Regions from separate parts of the Parabacteroides sp. AM17-47 genome, predicted to be linked through region 2. Evidence: riboswitches for the same ligand, from Rfam matches in the RefSeq annotation. Region 2 holds a riboswitch; the other holds the start of a gene.
The links. Region 2 has a riboswitch for cobalamin ahead of DW205_RS04955 (TonB-dependent receptor). Riboswitches for the same ligand answer to the same signal wherever they lie in the genome.
Positions count from the first base shown of each region.

Region 1: linked by a shared signal. The riboswitch ahead of DW205_RS14665 (sirohydrochlorin cobaltochelatase) and the one ahead of DW205_RS04955 (TonB-dependent receptor) in region 2 are both predicted to bind cobalamin.

Region 1 covers NZ_QTLI01000017.1:72,646-80,285, reverse strand. Annotated here, with positions in the region: gene DW205_RS14665 (sirohydrochlorin cobaltochelatase) at 126-1,043, opposite strand; cobalamin riboswitch at 1,171-1,368, opposite strand; gene aspT (aspartate-alanine antiporter) at 1,455-3,152, shown strand; gene DW205_RS14655 (bifunctional aspartate transaminase/aspartate 4-decarboxylase) at 3,165-4,814, shown strand; gene DW205_RS14650 (aconitate hydratase) at 5,085-7,334, shown strand; gene icd (NADP-dependent isocitrate dehydrogenase) at 7,359-7,640, shown strand, end outside.
Region 2 covers NZ_QTLI01000005.1:47,146-55,634, forward strand. Annotated here, with positions in the region: gene DW205_RS04940 (TonB-dependent siderophore receptor) at 1-1,669, shown strand, start outside; gene DW205_RS04945 (sirohydrochlorin cobaltochelatase) at 1,692-2,789, shown strand; gene DW205_RS04950 (sirohydrochlorin cobaltochelatase) at 2,856-3,785, opposite strand; gene DW205_RS04955 (TonB-dependent receptor) at 3,819-6,002, opposite strand; cobalamin riboswitch at 6,051-6,252, opposite strand; gene DW205_RS04960 (anaerobic ribonucleoside triphosphate reductase) at 6,515-8,489, shown strand, end outside.

The sequences.
Region 1 (7,640 bases), on a different contig from region 2:
TATTGTATGCATGTGAAATCCCTTTCGAAAGAAATTCCATTTTCCTTCGAATGAAAATTTAGTTTCTTTCGGAAGGAATTACTTTTTCTTCCGAAAGGAATAAAACATAGATTTGGAGAACTTTTTTAGTCCTTCTCTACCGCATAAGCTTTCTTCTTATCAACGATATCGATCATCTTATGTTTAGCCATGAAACGGGCATGTTCGATGAAGATCTTCTGAATATCCGGATTCTGTCCCAGACCTTCCATAAATACGCTTACCTCGTAGCCTTTCTTTTCCAGTTCCTCTTTCCAATCACCGGCGATATCGTTTTTCGCATGGTCTCCGGCGACAAACATAAATGGCATCAACAAGACTTTCTTCGTTCCATTGGCCTTTACTTGGGCTACCATCGTATCAAAAGTAGGATAGCCCTCGATGGTTCCTACGGAATAATCCTTGAATCCCTTCTCCTTCAACATATAATCCAACATGGCATATTGAGCCGTCGCCGGAGTATAAGTGCCATGGCCTACCAATAAAGTAGCGCCTTCTTTCGCCCCATTTTTTGTGATAGCGACGATTACCGCCTCATAATCCTCCGGTGTATACAATAAAGGATTACCGATACGAATCTCCTTGAAAGAAGATTTCATGGTGGCAACATCCTTACGTAAGGATTCCATCTCGATACCTTCGATTATATTCGTGGATTGGATCAAGACATGTGTATAACCATCAGTCTTTAATTTTTCCAAGGCCTCGATCGGGTTCAGTTTCTCTACGCCACGAGCTTTTAAGCGGCGCATTACAATGCGAGAAGTCCATGCCTCACGCAACTCAACATCTTTGAAAGCTTCTTTCGCTTTTTGATTGATCGCGTCGATTGTCAAGGCACGGGTATCATCATGGGTTGTTCCAAAATGTACCATCAATAAAGCGGCCTTATCGCCCGGTTGTAAAGAGGCGAATAAATCGGATGCTACAAAATTCTCGCCATCGTGCGCACGACAAACTAGGCTGATGACCAGCAGGAAGAAAGATAGTAAGTGTTTCCTCATCATATGAATATATTAATAATTAGATTACATATCAATCCCACGGAGACAACGTATTATTCCGTCTCCAACATCTTTTGGATATAGGTGATATTTCTATCCTCTTAATTGCTCCTGACCCCGGGAGGAATTAATCATTACTTCGCTTGGCAGGTTTCCTGACTGGCTCGGAAAGCAACCTTCCCATCTTTCTTAAGACAGTGGCATAGCAGAACGCTTTCCTTTTCAAGAGCTTCACAGTAGCGGGCACTGTTCCGGATTCTAACCGGATTCCCTTTTATAGAGTTGTCGGTAGACAAACTCTATCACCTAAGCGGTCGCAAATTTATATAAATAATCCCGAAAAGTAACAACATCTTTCAAAGAATCCCTGTTCCAATAGCATCTTTTTTGTTTAACATCAAATAAATAGATATGGAATGGATAACTAATTTACTTCAACATTATCCGGAGCTAGCTATTTTCATAACCTTAGCTCTCGGTTTCTGGATTGGCAAGTTTAAGATAAAGAAGTTCACGCTGGGAACGGTTACCAGCGTATTATTGGTCGGTGTATTGATCGGGCAATTAAAAATCGATATAAGCGGACCGTTAAAGTCCGTCTTTTTCTTGATGTTCCTCTTCGCTGTAGGATATAGCGTTGGGCCACAGTTCTTCCGGGGATTGAAAAAGGAAGGTCTTCCTCAAATGCTTTTCGCCGCCGTCATGTGTATATTTTGTTTGATCGTTCCTTTTTTGTTAGCGAAACTTATGGGATATAACGCAGGCGAGGCCGCAGGATTATTGGCGGGCTCCCAGACGATGTCGGCAGTATTAGGAGTTGCCGAAGATACGATCGGACAGATGAATATTAGCGATACGGATAAAAGCGCTATGGTAAATGTAATGCCCGTGGCCTATGCGGTAACTTATATTTTCGGTACGGCAGGATCCGCATGGTTAGTGAGTGATATCGGGCCACGTCTTTTAGGAGGACTCGACTACGTGAAAAAAGCGTGTAAAGAGCTAGAGGCTAAAATGGGAAATAACGACGAGAGCGAGCAACCGGGCTTTATGCCTGCCGCCCGTCCGGTAACTTTCCGGGCCTATAAGATTAGTAATGAATGGTTCAAGGATGGCAAAAGCGTAAAGCAGTTGGAGGTGTATTTAGACCAATTGGGACGGCATTTGTTCGTGGAGCGTGTCCGTATTAATAATGTAGTAACCAATGTTAAACCGGATTTGGTTTTACATACCGGAAATGAGGTTGTTCTAAGCGGTCGCCGGGAATTCGTGATCGGAGAGGAGAACTGGATTGGCGACGAGGTCAATGACATTGAATTGCTCGATTTTCCGGCAGAGACGTTACCCGTACTAGTGATCCATAAGGAATACGTGGGGAAAAAGATCTGCTATTTACGCAATCAATCGTTTATGCATGGTGTTAGCATCAAGTCCGTAAGGCGTGCGGGTATCAATATCCCGGTCTTGGCCGCTACGGTGATAGATTCCGGTGATATGTTGGAATTGGTGGGTATGAAATCAGAGGTAAATAAAGCGGCTACGACTTTAGGATATCCCGATCGCCCAACCAATCAGACCGATTTGATTTTCGTGGGTATCGGTATTTTCTTAGGGGGAATTTTAGGTTCGCTCGCGATTCATTTCGGAGGTGTCCCGATCAGCCTGAGTACGAGTGGCGGCGCTTTGATAGCCGGACTCGTCTTTGGATGGCTTCGTTCCAAGCATCCGACCTTCGGGCGTATTCCGGAGCCTTCCGTCTGGATATTAAATAATTTGGGACTGAATATGTTTATCGCCGTAGTCGGTATCACGGCGGGTCCCAGTTTCGTGACCGGATTGAAGGAAGTCGGTATAAGTTTATTTATTATCGGTGCTTTAGCGACATCTATCCCGCTTATCATCGGTATTCTGATGGGACGTTACGTTTTTAAGTTCCATCCGGCTATCACTTTAGGTTGCACGGCAGGTTCACGTACGACAACCGCCGCATTAGGAGCGGTGGAAGATGCCGTAGGAAGTGAGACTCCAGCCTTAGGCTATACCGTTACCTATGCGGTGGGTAATACTTTATTAATCATCTGGGGTGTCGTTATTGTGCTAATCATGTAATATATATAATGTATGGACAAGAAGAAAATACATGTCACGAGAGAATATGAGAAAAAGATGTCGGAGATTAGCCCTTTCGAGCTAAAGAACATCTTGATAGAGTTAGCGGATGAGAGCGCTCGTAAAAGTACGCACATCATGCTGAACGCAGGAAGGGGAAATCCAAACTGGATCAGTACGGTTCCACGGGAGGCATTCTTCCTATTAGGGCAGTTCGCCTTGGAGGAATGCCAGCGGGAAACCGAATTGGCAGATGAGATGGCCGGAGCCGCAGGGGTTCCCAACCGCAAAAGGATCGCGTCTCGCTTCGTACAGTTTCTAAAGAAACATGCGCAATCTCCCGGCGCTACTTTATTGAAGGGTACCTATGAATATCTGGTCACGGAAAAAGGTGTAGATGAGAATGAGCTTGTATACGAATGGGCGGAAGGTGTCATTGGTGATCAATATCCGGTTCCCGATCGTATCTTGAAATATACGGAAATGCTCGTGCGGGATTATTTAGACCAAGAATTATGTGATAACCAGCCCCCTGAGGGAATATTCGACCTTTTCGCTACCGAGGGCGGAACTGCCGCCATGTGTTATATCTTCGATTCCTTGCAACAGAATTTCTTGTTGAATAAGGGAGACAAGATCGTTCTCTTCGCTCCGGTATTCACTCCTTATATAGAGATTCCGGAACAGGCTCGTTATCTTTTTAATGTCATAGAGATAAAAGCCTTGAAGATGACAAAAGACGGCTATCACACATGGCAATATCAAGAAAAGGATTTAGATGTCCTGAAAGATCCTAGCGTGAAAGCCGCTTTCATAACAAACCCGAGCAACCCGCCTTCATACGGATTGACAAAAGCATTGATGAATAGGATCGTTGAGATCGTACGGAACGACAATCCCAACCTCATGATTATTACGGATGATGTGTATGCGACATTTATTCCGCATTTTCGCTCGATGATGGCCGAATTACCAAAGAATACGTTATGTGTCTACTCTTTCTCCAAATATTTCGGGGCAACCGGATGGAGATTGGCGGTAATCGCTTTACATCAAGATAATATTTACGACCGGATGATCCGTGAATTGCCAAGAGATAAACAGGAGCTTCTAAAAAAACGATATAGCAGTCTATCCTTACATCCCGAGGATATCCGCTTTATTGATCGTATGGTAGCCGATAGCCGTCAAGTAGCCTTGAATCATACGGCCGGTCTTTCCTTGCCACAACAAACACAAATGTCTCTGTTTGCGTCTTTCGCTCTATTAGATGCGGAAAATACCTATAAGAAAAGGATGCAGGATATGATCCACGAGCGTTTACACACATTGTGGGAAAGCACCGGATTCACCTTATTGGACGACCCTTTGCGTGCGGGATACTATAGTGAGATCGATATGCTTGTCTGGGCTAAGAAATTCTATGGGGATGATTTCGTGGAATATCTAAAAAAGAATTACGAACCTCTGGATGTCGTTTTCCGTCTGGCACAGGAAACTTCCTTGGTTTTACTGAACGGAGGAGGTTTTGATGCTCCCGAGTGGTCTATCCGCGCATCTTTAGCCAACCTTAAACGGGAAGATTATGTCCGGATCGGAGAGGGTATCGCATCTATTTTGCATAGTTATGCCCAAAGATGGAAAGAAAGTCTCGATAAGTAGAAAAAACAGCTCCAAGGCTTGAACAAAACGGGCTAATGGTACGTTTTATTAATAAACGTGCGATTAGCCCGTTTTTCTAAGTTATCCGGGAGATTATAAATAACCTCTATAACCTCATAGAAATTATCGAACAAATTGTATTTCATTATATTATATATTTGTTGATAATAAAAACAAAGACTCATTGGCAGATGTCTTATTTATTACATTTTAGCTGGTTATAGATAAATATATTTGCGAAAAGGCTTACAATAAAAAACGAATATGAATATGGTGTACGACATTGACATGCTTAGAAATTTCTATGCGAATTTCCCCAGAAGAGTGGACACAGCCCGCGAACGTATCGGTGGTCGCCCGATGACCTTGGCCGAGAAAATCTTATATGCGCATCTATACGATGAAAGCTCGACTCGCCTTTTCAAAAGAGGTGAGGATTATGTGAATTTCCGTCCCGACCGTGTGGCTATGCAAGATGCCACCGCTCAGATGGCGCTTTTACAATTCATGAACGCCGGAAAAGAAAAATCCGCAGTACCGGCTACCGTGCATTGCGACCATTTGATCCAAGCGAATATGGGAGCCAAGACGGATATCGATACGGCTACCAAAAGCAATAGCGAGGTCTATGATTTCTTGAAATCGGTCTCCGATAAATATGGAATCGGTTTTTGGAAACCCGGAGCAGGCATTATCCATCAAGTGGTATTGGAAAATTATGCGTTTCCCGGCGGTATGATGGTAGGAACTGATTCACATACCCCGAATGCCGGAGGACTTGGAATGGTCGCTATCGGAGTAGGAGGAGCCGACGCCGTGGATGTCATGACCGGAATGGAATGGGAACTGAAGATGCCGAAACTAATTGGTGTTAAGTTAACTGGTAGTTTGAATGGTTGGGCCTCGCCGAAGGACGTGATTCTTAAGCTAGCGGGCATCTTAACCGTAAAAGGTGGAACGAACGCTATCATCGAATATTTCGGTCCGGGCACCGCCTCAATCTCAGCGACCGGAAAAGCTACGATCTGTAATATGGGTGCCGAGGTAGGAGCGACTACTTCCTTATTCCCATTCGATAATACAATGGCTCAATATCTTCGTGCCACGGGACGTGACGAGGTAGCGAGCTGGGCCGAAGCTATCGGTGAATATCTGGAAGCGGATATGGACGTTCGTGCCGAGCCAGATAAGTTTTACGATCGTGTAATCGTTATTAACCTTTCCGAATTGGAGCCGCATATCAATGGTCCGTTCACGCCGGATGCAGCTACGCCTATCTCGGAGTTTGCCGCAAAAGTAAAAGCGAATGGCTATCCCCGAAAGATGGAGGTGGGATTAATCGGTTCCTGTACCAACTCTTCTTATCAAGATCTAAGCCGTGCGGCATCCATTGCTCGCCAAGCTTATGAGGATAAAATACCGGTAGCGGCACCCTTGATCATCAACCCGGGTTCCGAGCAAATCCGTTATACGGCGGAAAGAGATGGTATTATCGGTGATTTTGAACGGATTGGCGCAACCATTATGGCGAATGCCTGTGGTCCTTGTATCGGACAATGGAAACGTCATACGGATGATAATACCCGTAAGAATTCGATCGTTACTTCATTTAATCGTAACTTCGCTAAACGTGCGGACGGTAATCCGAATACACATGCTTTTGTCGCTTCTCCGGAACTGACACTGGCCTTGACCATCGCAGGTGATCTATGTTTCAATCCTTTGACCGATACCTTGAAGACAGAGGATGGTAAGGTTGTGAAACTGAAAGAACCGAAAGGCACGGATTTTCCGCCGAAAGGTTTCGAGGTAAAGGATAACGGCTATCTGGCACCTACGGGTAAGAACGTAGTGGTGAACATCGATCCGGAATCCAATCGCCTACAGGTATTAAAGTCTTTCGCTCCTTGGAACGGAGAGGATTTCACGAATATGCCCCTTCTTATCAAGGCTGAAGGTAAATGTACGACGGATCATATCTCGATGGCCGGTCCATGGTTACGTTTCCGTGGGCATTTGGAAAATATATCGGATAATATGTTGATGGGAGCCGTAAACGCTTTCAATGGGAAGACAAACTCTGTATTGAATCAACTGAACAATGAATATGAAGCAGTTTCTGCCGTAGCGAAACAATACAAGGCAAATGGTATTTCCTCGATCGTCGTAGCGGAAGAAAACTATGGTGAAGGCTCTTCCCGGGAACATGCAGCCATGGAGCCTCGCTTCCTAAATGTAAAAGTGATCCTAGCCAAGAGTTTCGCCCGTATCCACGAGACAAACTTGAAGAAACAAGGAATGTTAGCACTGACTTTCGCCGATAAGGAGGATTATAGCAAGATCCGTGAGAATGACCATATCTCGATCATCGGATTGAAAGATTTTCAGCCGGGCAAACCGTTGACGGCCGTTCTTCTTCATGCGGATGGTACGCAAGAATCATTCCCGGTTAACCATACGTATAATGATTTACAAATTAAATGGTTCAAGGCGGGTTCCGCTTTAAATACAGCTCACTAAGACAAACAAAAAAATCTTGATATCATGAGTAAGATAACAAAGAAAGGTAATCATATTTTCGTTCCGGATCACGTGACGATCCCTTATATTGAAGGAGATGGCGTGGGGCATGAGATCACTCCCGTTAGCCAAAAGATAGTAAACGCTGCCATCAAGCAAGCTTACAACGGAACCCGTTCCATTGAATGGAAAGAGGTCTTAGCCGGTGAAAAGGCGTTTAAGCAAACCGGAAGTTGGCTTCCCGATGAGACTATGGAAGCATTCCGTGAATACATCGTCGGTATTAAGGGACCGTTGACAACTCCG
Region 2 (8,489 bases):
GATCGTAAAAGGTGCCGCCTCTTCCCTGTATGGTTCGGACGCTATCGCCGGTGTTATCAATATTATCACGAAAAAGAACCGGGATAAAGTGAGCCTATCGAATACGACTCGTGTCGGATCGTATGGAGATATATTGGAAAGCGTACAAATCGGCTTTGGGCATAAGAGAGTGAATTCCACCACCTCACTTAGTACGACCCATACGGACGGCTGGCGAAATACGACCCAAGAATGGGACCATCACGAGGTAATGAATGGAACCGTGACACGAACCGTAAACCGATCCACGAACTTTACGTTAAGGGAGAACTTAACCTACAAAGTGAACGACCGGCTGAGCCTTTCGGCCGATGGCTCTTTTTACCAGAAATGGAATTATCGTCCACACGGCGCATTCAAGTATTATACCTATGATCAATTCTACCGGAACTTCGATGTGGCCGGAGGAGCTAAATACGCATTGGGAGGACTGAATTTTCTTTCGGTAGACCTAACTTATGGTAACTATAGCTATTTCTATAATTACCATCATAAAGATGTCACGAACTTCTTCGATCCGGAGACGGGTTTACGTATTACTCGTTATCCGGGGGAACATATTCTGGAAACCTCTCAACAACGTTTCCTTGGACAAGCCAAAAGCGTATTCCACCTCGGGGAAAACAATATCCTAAGCGCCGGACTCGAATATCAATACGATCATTTGAAATCCCCCCGGCGTATCGAGAACGGGAAAGCCTCCGTATTTACGGCTTCCGCTTATGTACAAGACGAATGGAACCCGACGGATCGGTTGAATGTGACGGTAGGTGGGCGCTTCGTCGTGCACCAAGAGTTCGGGGCTACGTTTACCCCTAAAGTCTCCGCCATGTACAAACTAGGCGACTTCAATATCCGAGCCACATACTCAAATGGATTTAAGGCTCCTACCTTAAAGGAGTTGCACGATGATTATATCACGCAGATCGGTGGCGGCCCGTGGAAACATTATTATGGTAATAAGGATTTAAAACCGCAAAAGTCCAATTATTATTCGGCGAGCGTGGAATATCACGCGTCGAACCTGCAGATCACGGTAACAGGGTTCTACAACCGTATCAAGAACATGATCGCCTTGACCGAGATCCCGACAAGCGCCGAAGACCGATTGGATGAGATCGAGGCCAGCATGCAACACAAGAACTTATCCAAAGCCCGCTCTTTCGGGGGAGATATATCGCTCACCTATCAAATCCTATCTTCCTTGGCTATTGGTGGAGGCTATAGCTATACGGATGCCAAAGCGCAATATACGGATGATCCGACCGACCCGAATTATATGCTCTACACCCCGATCAATGGAACCTCATTCCATAATGCCAATTGGAAACTAGCATGGAACCATGCGTGGAAAAAGTATAAATTGGATGTCACCTTGTTCGGCCGGTACCAATCCACCCGCTTTTATATCACGGACGGTGATGGAAAAAGTTATCAGCTATGGCGATTGAATACCCGTCATAACGTATTGAAAAAGAAAAAATGGAACCTAGATATCAATGTCGGTATCGATAATATCTTCGATTATGTGGATCGTACCCCGTTCGGACGCCATCGTGGAACTACGTCTCCCGGACGGACTTGGTACGCCTCCTTTATCGTGAAATTTCAGAATAAACATAAACTATAAACAATCTTAAAAGTTAAATGCGATGAACAAATTTAAGTACCTTTTGCTTGCGGCGAGTCTATTTGCCTCAAGCGCAGTTTTTACCTCCTGTGATGATGGAGACGACGACAATACCGCAAACCCTGCGGAAGAAGTCGTAAAGGCAAGTAAGAAACATGACACGGCGATCTTGTTGTGTACATTCGGTAGCACATTCAAAGAGTCTATCAAGACTTACGACGCAACATTGGCCGATTTCCAGAACGCATTTCCCGACGCGGACATCTATTTGTCATTTACCTCCCGTACTTGCGTGAATCGTGTAGAGGCAGAGACCGGTATCGCACGTTATCAACCGGATCTTTGGTTACAAGCTCTAGGAAATGCCGGTTACAAGAAGGTAGCGGTACAGTCCTTACACATCATCCCGGGTGAGGAATACCTAAGCTTGATGAATACGGACGTGAAGAAGAAATTCATGATCGAGTCTTTCCCGAGTGTTCAAGTCGTAAAAAGCCCTTGTTTGGTGTACGACAAAGAGGATGTGGAAGCCGTAGCGAAAGTCCTATACAGCCACTACAGTGATAAATTGGCTGATAACAAGAACATCCTTTTATTAATGGGACATGGTAACCCGGATAAAAACTATAACGCAAATACGAAATACACGGAAACAGAAGAGGCTATGCAAGCCTTGGCCGCTAACAAAAATGTATTCGTAGGTACCGTTGATTACGGAGATATGTTGTTCTGGCCGGAAGAAGGCGAACCTAATGAGGAATGTGTCTATTCCAAACTTACCAAATACTGCGAGGATCATAACTTAAAACCGGAAGAGATCACGATCTCCTTAGCTCCGTTCATGTCTATTGCCGGAGACCATGCGCATAATGACCTTTGGGGTATCGAGGAGGATGATGATTTCAGCGCTGCCGCTCCTAACGCCGACGCTTGCTGGAGACTAAAACTTTTGAAGATGGGCTTCAAGATTGACACGAAAGAAAGCCATAACGGAAGTTTAGAGAACTGTAAGATCATAGGCTTAGGCGATTACGACGCTGTTCGTCAGATCTGGGTGAACCATCTAAAAGCATTATATAATGATGCGGAGGCTTGGGAAACCGGAGAAGACTACCAGTAAATAATTGAGAATTGAGAATTGAAAATTGGTTCAGTAAGTACTCACTAATTTTCAATTCTCAATTGTTCAGTGTGTATATAATTTCTTTCGATCAAAAATCGTCGCCCGTTTATATTTCATGGCGAAACGGATGTGATCGATAAATAAAGACCGGATCGCCGGATTCTCACCTAGAGGCTTTAAATAAATATCCACATCGAAACCCTGTTGGCGTAACCCCTTCTGCCAGAAATCAGCGACCGTATTTTCCGTACCTCGAATCAGTACGAACATAAAAGGAATCAACTGCACACGCTTATGACCGGCTTGGCGCATTTGCTCACCTACATCCTCGATCGTAGGGAAACCCTCACGGGTTCCGGTATAATAATCTTTCATTCCTTTGGTCTGGAACATATACCCCAATTTCGCATAAGCCGAGTTACTGGCATGATAAGTTCCGTGCGCCACCAATAACTTAGCCCCATTTTTAGTCACTCCAGAAGGTGAGGAAACCGCTTTCATCACCGCCTCATAATCGGTATCATCATATAACAAGGGATTACCTACACGCAAATCCTTAAACAAACCTTTTCGCTGTTCCGCCTCTTTGCGGATCGCTTCCATCTCCACACCCTCTATAATGATAGTCGGTTGGATTATCACATGGGTAAACCCTTGATCACGCAACTCCACCAAGGCGTCCGCCGGCAACTGAACCCAAACACCTTGCGCCCTCAACCGACTCACTACGCTACGGGCGCTATAAGCCTGCCGGACTTCCACGTCTGGGAAAGCCTCCTTGACACGCTTGTTCATCACATCGAGTACTTGGGTACGAGCTTCCGGGTAAGCACTCCCGAAATGTACCATCAAGATCGCTAACTTATCTCCCTTTTCCATGCTCTCCCGGATATCGGAAGCGTAAAACTCCCGCCCGGGTTTCGCCCATAATGAACAGGCGAGCCCAAGCAGGAGTGAACAAACAAACATGGATCGTAAAAATCCCCTATACATTATTATATTAGTTAATAGTTGACATGTGACAGTTTACTGCTTGAAACGGACCAGAAGGCTGACGTAATAGGTACGGCCCGGGGTCAATGTAGCGTAATTGTAATTAAAGGGGCGATCGTCTACATAATCAAAAAGGTTCTCGATACCTACTCCCGGTTCCAACAAGAAATCGCCGGCTCTAAACGTATGGCTCGTATTGAGGTTCCACAAGGAATATTTCGGTGCGTATCCATAAGAAGTAGAATAACGTTCCCCTTGGATACGTCCGTTAAAATTCACGTTCAGCTTATACTTATTCCAAGTATGAGACCACATAGCCGCTACCGTACCACTATGCTTAACGGTCTTATCCAAAGGTTCATCCTCGTATACGTTCTTTCCATCCATGAAACTATAGCCACCATTCAAGGTAAAGCCCGCTCCCAGATAACTATTGAAGGTTACGTTAATACCTTTGATCTTCGCTTTATCGATATTCGCACGCATCTGTATCTCATCATAGTCCGTACCATGGGCGGTGTTATAAGCATCCCGTTCCGCCGTATCCAACATCTTATAGTTAATCATGCTACGCACGTTATTCATAAAAGCGGATACGGACAAAGAGAAATACCGCATCGTATATTCAGCGCTCAACGTAAAGTTGTCGCTCTTCTCCGGGTCCAGATCCGGATTACCGATCGTAAGGCGAGTCGCTCCGGACGCTTTCTTCTCCGATTCCGTATACAGCTCTTTCAATTCAGGTGTACGGAAACCAGCCGCATACGATCCGCGGAAATTAAAACCGCCTACCTTATACAGCAAAGCCACGTTAGGAGTCGCATAACTCTTAAAATTCTCATGGTAAATATAGCGCAAACCCGCGTACGCTTGGAAATGCTCATTGATATTGATCTCGTCTTGAGCATAAAGCGCGGTCGTGTACATACTTTTACCCGTTATGTTATCCGTCTCGCTACTCAGTAACTCTTTAATGAACTCCGCACCAGCCGAAAGCTTATTATATTTGCCCAAACGAAAGATTCCCTTGACATTCAAGTTATGGTAATGAATCCGTTTCGTCATATCACTCTCTCCGCTTTTCTTTCCATCAAAGAAATCCTTATACGTACTATGATTGTCCGACAGATAATCAGCGTTCAAATAAGAGTTCTTATTAATCATGTATTGAGCGCCCGCCCCATAAGTGAACGTCTCTTTTCTCATATCATAGTTGGTCGTATTCACTTTATCCATCGGCATCGGACGATCGCTGGAACGTCCGAAGAAAGTGCCACGCACATAAAAAGACAAACGATCCGTAGCGTCGTATGTGAAACGTTGGTTGATCACGTTCCGGTGAAATCCCTCGGAAGCTTGCTTATTGGTAGGAACCAACTCGCCTTTACTCTCCGTATAGGGATTTAATTGCCAACCATCGGCCCGTTGATATTGATAAGAAGTATATGAACCGAACTTCCCTACATTCACGTCCGCGTTGACCGACTGCAAGAATTGGTTCTTGCTACCATAACGGCTATTGCTCGTCACGTTCACCTTATTGCGGGAATCATCCGTGATGATATTGATAACGCCGGCGATCGCGTCGCTACCATACAAAGCGGAAGCGGCCCCGTTCAAGATCTCTACCCGTTTTACGTTAGACATATCGATACGGGAATAGGTATCATCGCCGGCCAAACGCTTACCGTTTTCCAAGATAACCACGTATTTCTCTGTCAATCCGTTCATATTCATCGTAGCCCCCTGTCCGTTTTCCATAAATACGATACTCGGATTCAGCTTGGTCATCGCATCTTGGAAATTGGTTACGCTCGCCTCTTTCAAGTCTTTTCCCGTAAGCACTTTCACGGGAATAGGGGAATTACTCATGCGGCGATGCGAACCGGTACCGGTTACCACCACTTGATCGATATTCACATACTTTTCTTTCAGCTTAATAACGACATCTTTTTCCGAGTGATCCGTTTGATACACGCCTTGCTCATAGCCAAGGTAAGTCACACGAATACGATGTCTACCATCCGGAAGGTTCAGCTCAAATTTTCCGCTGGCATCCGTGGTTGTACCATTCAAGGATTCCGACACGCGGATATTCGCGCCCGGAATTGGTTCATTACTTTCATCCACGACCTTACCCTGTAAACGTACCTGCGCAAATGATACGTTTATCGCACAACTTACAGCTAAAGCCGCGCACAAACACTTTCTTTTCATAAACGATTTGTTATTATGTATATTTCCGCTTTCCTGACCCCGAGAAAAACAGCAATAAAAACGCTTGGCAGGTTTCCTGACTTACCTCGTAGAGAACGACCTTCCCGTCTTTTACAGACAGTGGTATGAGAAATGTTTTCTACTTTACAAAAGCTTACAGTAGCGGGCACTGCTCCGGATTCACACCGGATTCCCTCTTTATGACGAAACCGGATGGTTTTACGTCATCACCAAAACGGGGGCAAAAGTATGAATTATTTTATATAAACAAAAATATATCCCGGCTTATGTTCTTTAAAAGCTTTACAAAGAGAAGCTTATAACACACCACATCGCCAAAAAGGAAAACAAAAGCAATCATACAAGACGCAAAGTTTTCCAAAACTTTTTACAACGCACTATAAATTAACACCTTAACATAATTTAATCAGCAAAAAGTTTTCCAAAAAGAAAATCATATGGAGTAATAAGATACCTTTGCACGCATAATCAATCACAAATTAATCGACATCATGATACAGACAGTTGTTAAACGGGACGGGCGTATCGTTGGCTTCAACGAGGAGAAGATAGTAACCGCTATCCGTAAAGCCATGTTGCATACAGACAAGGGAGAAGATATGCAACTGATTCGCCAGATCACAGATCATATCTCATTCAAGGGAGAACCTCAAATGACCGTAGAGGCGATTCAAGATGCCGTGGAACTGGAATTGATGGCCAGTAGCCGGAAGGACGTAGCGCAGAAATATATCGCTTACCGAAATCAGCGAAGCGTAGCCCGCAAGGCAAAAACACGGGATATGTTCTTGGAAATTATCAATATCAAATCCAACGACATCACCCGTGAGAACGCAAATATGAACGCCGATACACCCGCCGGCATGATGATGAAATTCTCCAGCGAGACCACCAAGCCGTTTGTAGATGACTATTTATTGAGCGAAGAGGTCAAGGAAGCCGTATCTAACAACTATCTCCATATTCATGATAAAGATTATTATCCGACTAAAAGCTTGACCTGCGTACAACACCCGTTGGATCGCATCCTAAAATACGGGTTCTCCGCCGGTCATGGCGAATCACGTCCGGCTAAACGAATCGAAACCGCAAGCATCCTTGGCTGTATCTCTCTAGAGACCGCCCAAAACGAGATGCATGGCGGACAGGCGATACCGGCGTTCGACTTCTACCTAGCTCCTTACGTACGTAATAGCTTTATCGAGGAAGTAAAGACCTTAGAGGATTTATACGGACAGGATTTCTCCCACTTATATAATAAGCCTATCGACGATTACCAGACACAGACCTTGGATGGATTAAGCGGTGATAGACGCGTCATACAACATGCCATCAACCGCACGGTAAGCCGTGTACACCAATCGATGGAGGCTTTTATCCATAATATGAACACGATCCATTCCCGTGGCGGCAACCAAGTGGTATTCAGCTCCATCAATTATGGAACCGACACCTCGGCGGAAGGTCGTTGCATCATCCGGGAGTTATTAAAAAGCACTTACAGAGGCGTAGGTAACGGCGAGACCGCTATCTTCCCGATCCAGATATGGAAAAAGAAACGAGGCGTAAGCTATCTGCCGGAAGACCGTAACTACGATCTTTACCAATTGGCCTGCAAGGTCACCGCCCGTCGCTTCTTCCCGAACTTCTTGAATCTCGACGCGACCTTCAACCAAAGCGAGGATTGGAATGCGGACGACCCTCAGCGCTATATCCACGAGGTAGCGACCATGGGATGCCGTACCCGTGTATTCGAGAACCGTTTCGGACCAAAGACTTCTATCGGACGAGGTAATATCTCCTTCTCGACGATCAATATCGTACGATTGGCTATCGAGTGCATGCAAGTGGAGAACAAGGAAGAGCGTATCGCCCTATTTTTCGCTAAACTGGATCATATGCTGGAACTTACGGCTCGTCAGTTGCATGAGCGTATGGAGTTCCAGAAAACCGCTTACGCGAAGCAATTCCCGTTGTTGATGTCTTCCTTATGGTTAGGCTCGGAAAAATTGAAGCCTAACGATTCGATTGCCTCCGTTATCAACCAAGGTACCTTGGGCATCGGCTTTATCGGACTGGCCGAATGTTTGGTGGCCCTTACCGGTAAGCATCATGGCGAAGATAAGGATTCGCAAGCCTTAGGCGTAAGGATCGTTACGTATATCCGGGATCGTGCCAACCAATTCTCGGAGCAATACCAACACAATTATAGCGTACTGGCAACTCCGGCTGAAGGCTTGTCCGGCAAGTTCACGGGAAAAGATCGTAAGAAGTTCGGATCGCTTCCGGGCATCACGGATCGGGATTATTATACGAACTCTAATCACGTTCCGGTATATTATAAGTGCAGTGCCCGTCATAAAGCAGAAGTAGAAGCTCCTTATCATGATTTGACTCGTGGCGGCCATATCTTCTACGTAGAGATGGATGGCGACGCTACCCATAACCCCGAAGCGATCATGCGTG